Regions from separate parts of the Kistimonas ophiarachnellae genome, predicted to be linked through region 2. Evidence: predicted binding sites of a transcription regulator. Region 2 holds the regulator's gene; the other holds the start of a gene.
The links. The regulator LexA, encoded in region 2, represses DNA repair genes until DNA is damaged. The targets are predictions, from matches to a motif close to TACTGTNTANNTANACAGTA.
Positions count from the first base shown of each region.

Region 1 (2,190 bases), on a different contig from region 2:
CCTCCACGTTCCTTGACTCCATATTCAGAACTGAGGATGAACACTAGCAATGAGCAGGAAAGATTGTGATAACAGTCCTGATATTCAGGACAGTCCGGTCAGGGAACATCTACAGACATCAGGCGCGCGCAGAACCAGGCAGTAACACCATTGGCCGTTTTTACGGATTTGCTTTAGGCGGAAGATCATCAAACAGGTGCAGCTGCGCCTGGGATTCCGGCGGTTTCAGGTCATGGAGCCGAAACCCGACCCCCAGCAGCCTGACCGGCTTGTTACCCCGCGCCCAGGCACGACCGGCCAGTTTCATGAAATAATCCGGTGAATAGAGTGCTTTTTCACTCAATGCACAGAGTTCTTCCAGTGTCGTCTGGGTAAAGTCATTGAATTTGATTTTTACAAAGCGTTTTGACACCGCATATTCGCGCTGGATTTTTTCATAGCGTCGTCTCAGCTCGTCAAGCAGATCCGGTATCTGAAGTTGTATCGCCTCAGTATCAGGCAGATCATGATCATAGGTGTTTTCAACTGATATCGATTTACGGCGCCAACTCACTTCAACAGGACGCTGGTCAATCCCGCGGGCCAATTCATACAGTCGTGAACCAAAGGTGCCGAAATGCTGAGTCATATCGACCAGTGAAAACTGTCGCATGTCTTCACAGGTTTCTACCCCCATACGCTTGAGACGCGCAGCAGTAGCCTTACCAACGCCGTGTAACTTACGGACAGGGAGTTGCCGAACAAAGTCATCAACCTGGTCCGGGGTCACCACACAAAGCCCATCCGGCTTGTTCCAGTCACTGGCGATCTTGGCCAGGAATTTGTTCGGCGCAACCCCGGCAGACACCGTAATGCGTGTTGCTTCCTTCACACGCGCACGGATCTCGCGGGCTATCAGGGTGCCGCTGCCATGGCATTTACCACAGTCCGTCACGTCCAGGTATGCCTCATCAAGCGACAGTGGCTCAATCAGGTCGGTGTAATCCGCAAAGATCCGGTGAATATCGCGAGAGACCGCTTTGTATAAGTCAAAGCGCGGTTTGAGAATAATCAGGTCAGGACAGAGCTTGCGTGCATAGGCTGACGCCATGGCGGAATGGATGCCGAAAGCCCGGGCTTCATAGTTGCAGGTCGCGATGACACCCCGCTGGTCCGGCAGGCCGCCCACCGCCACCGGACGCCCCCGGAGGTCGGGATTTTCCCGTATTTCAACCGATGCGTAAAAACAGTCACAATCGACATGGATGATTTTTCGTCCGGTATCCTGCATAAACAGTCAGCTGTTTTATCACTCACTCAGGCCATTCTATCACCCGTTACCTGAATAAATGTACAGGCTTATACGAATAAGCTTGCGCCCCGTCAGGTTTCCTATTTTTTCCCATTGAACAGAGAACGCTAAGGCACACTTCCATGCGCTTGACGATTTTTGACACGCCGGTCATCAGCCACCTGATGGTATTCATTGCCTGGCTGGGCCTGAAGCTGGCTGGCTGGAAAACCGAAGGGGAAAAACCGGCCATGAGTCGTTACGTGCTTATCGGCGCGCCACATACCAGCAACTGGGACTTTCTGCTGTTTATGGCGATAGCCCTGCGCTTTCGCATAAAACTGTACTGGCTAGGCAAAGCCTCTCTGTTCCGAGGCCCCATGGGTCCTGTCATGCGCTGGTTGGGCGGTATCCCGGTTTACCGCGATCGCAACTGCAACCTGGTTTGCCAGACTGTGGCTGCATTCCGCCGCTATCCCCGGCTGGTACTGGCCCTGAGCCCTGAAGGCACCCGCAGCTATGTCAGCGAGTGGAAAACCGGCTTTTACCATATTGCCCGTCAGGCTGGGGTGCCCATTCTGCCCGGTTACCTGGATGCCCGGACCAAAACGGTAGGGCTCGGTCAGCCCATTCGCCCCAGCGGGGACATTGCCAAGGATATGGCTTGTATTCGTCAGTTTTATTCTGCTTTTACAGGCATCAAGCCTGAAGGCTCCAACCAGCCATCGATGCCTCTGCACGCCGAGAATGACCCTGCCTGAACCCATCATTCGGCTATATTAGCAATAAAGGAAGGAACCACTCACTGCCAGAGCGCTGACGAATTGACGGGCACAGATCCCGGTGGCAATCTGACAACGCGTACAGGAATGGAAGACACCATGGCCCATACGATCATCATTGCCGAAGACCACCCGTTG
Region 1 covers NZ_BAAJPA010000017.1:79,347-81,536, forward strand. The annotation lists gene AC27K1_RS18775 (hypothetical protein) at 1-7, opposite strand, end outside; gene dinB (DNA polymerase IV) at 161-1,270, opposite strand; gene AC27K1_RS18785 (lysophospholipid acyltransferase family protein) at 1,414-2,031, shown strand; gene AC27K1_RS18790 (response regulator transcription factor) at 2,152-2,190, shown strand, end outside.
Region 1: the regulator LexA is predicted to act here: its motif matches at 1,319-1,338, upstream of dinB (DNA polymerase IV).

Region 2 (2,190 bases):
TTTTTATTTCGAAGCTATCTCATTGTTTTTGTTGTATTTATAGAGAAAAGAACCGCTTATCTCATTTTATGGGTAGCGGTTCTTTTCTCTGCAAAGTGTGATTGCAATCTCCAGACTTGCATACGTTCCCTTTCTAAAGAGGCGCGTTCCCTTTTGAATAGGAACACGTTCCTATTTAAAAAACACATATCTATTTGTTTTTATTAGCTTTTTACAGAAAGGGAACGTTTATCTCATTTTATACAGAGCGTTCCTTTTCATTGGAATGACAACTGGTTACATCTTTATACATCGAATCGGCTGTAACTCGCGAGTTAAAGGGGCTTAAAAGGGGTTTTATGTTTTTTCAGGGTATGGCCAGACAACGGACAAATTTTATGAAAAATTGGGAATTTTCGTCTCATTTTGCAAGCGAATACACGACACTTTAAGTTTATATAAAAACACTCGCAACCCCTTGTAAATACTGAACTTTCACCCATTTATACCCACACTTATGCAGCTATACCCGCCTTTTTCGTTCTATCTCATTCCTTATGTTCGTATACACTTAAATAAACAAATCATCGCTACCCGACGTTGTTTTTTTCTCCGATCAACTCTGATTACTGCAACATACCAACGACATTTATTATTGCAGACACCAAACAACTGTATATAATCACAGTTACTGTATATAACGACAGAATAGGTAGCGGCATGATCAAGCTCACTCCCCGTCAGGCAGAAATTCTGGCTCTCATTAAATCCCATATTGAGAACACCGGCTTCCCCCCGACGCGCGCCGAAATCGCCAAAGAGTTGGGATTCCGTTCACCGAATGCTGCAGAAGAACACTTACGGGCCCTGGCCCGCAAAGGTGCGATTGAAATCATTTCCGGCGCATCTCGAGGCATTCGAATTCCCGATGACAACCCCCATGAAGCCGAAGGCTTACCGATCATCGGTCAAGTTGCTGCCGGTATGCCGATCCTTGCACAGGAACATATCGAAGATCACTGCAAGGTCAACCCGGAATTTTTCCATCCAAAGGCCGACTATCTCCTGCGCGTTAAGGGAATGAGCATGAAAGACATCGGCATCATGGATGGTGACCTGCTGGCAGTCCATCGCACATCCGATGTGCACAATGGCCAGATCGTTGTAGCCCGTATTGACGAGGAAGTCACAGTGAAACGGTTTGAGAAAAAAGGTGCCAAAGTCTTGCTTCACCCGGAAAACGAAGAATTTAACACGATAGAAATCGACTTGAAAACCGACCACCTCACCATAGAAGGACTCAGTGTCGGGGTTATTCGCCATTAAGGCTAATGGATGATCAATAAAACAGCTTAAGCAAAGTAAACCAGGGCTTTTTGGAGAAACTGATGATGTATTCGATGATTCAACCGCAAACGCTTCATCCGCACAAATTCGGACTCCACCAGCCATCCGGAATGAACGAGGCGATCTATCAAGATGATCGCCCTTATGGCCGAGTCAATGAAGTGATTGCCCCGGCCTTCAGCAGCCTCAGCATCTGCCTGATCACACCGATCCTGTCGCAGCTGACCCGCAACCATGACGACCGCTGGCTTACCTTGATCGCCTCATCGGCCTTTACCAGCGAAATCAGCCATTGGCTGAAAAACGCCGATCTGAATACCAACAAACTGCTCATGCTGACAGCCGACACGTCTGATCAAGCGCTAAACCTCGCCTGCCGCGCATTAAGCAGTGGCAATAGCCATACGGTTGTTGCCTGGATAAACGACCTGTCTGAACAAGGTCTTGATCAACTGGAGCGAGCCGCTACGTTCGGAAAATCGGATGCCCTGGCGATTCGGGGCCGAAAAACCACTAACAAGCAACCCGTATTGCCTGATTTTTTCAGTGCAGCCTGCGCCCGATGAACAGAGAAGCCTCTGCTTCATCGACGCCGGTGGCAGCCTGCATCCCGGCATTAAGCATCACTTTGGCGACATCTAGATAGCGGTTATCAAGATAATCCAGCGCATCTGATGAAAACTTCAGAGTTAGTAGCGTGTTGTGATCATGGCGGGTTCTTAAAACAATCTCACCCTCGGAAATCTCAACAATTTCTAACACATATTCATCTGACATCTACACTGCTTTCCTGATTGCATGGCGAAGAAATGACCGGCACGGCGCGGAATCAGCAAAGGATACTGCCGCTTGCCATCACCATTC
Region 2 covers NZ_BAAJPA010000002.1:276,879-279,068, forward strand. The annotation lists gene lexA (transcriptional repressor LexA) at 700-1,305, shown strand; gene AC27K1_RS03475 (SulA-like leucine-rich domain-containing protein) at 1,380-1,892, shown strand; gene AC27K1_RS03480 (hypothetical protein) at 1,870-2,103, opposite strand; gene AC27K1_RS03485 (DUF6586 family protein) at 2,182-2,190, opposite strand, start outside.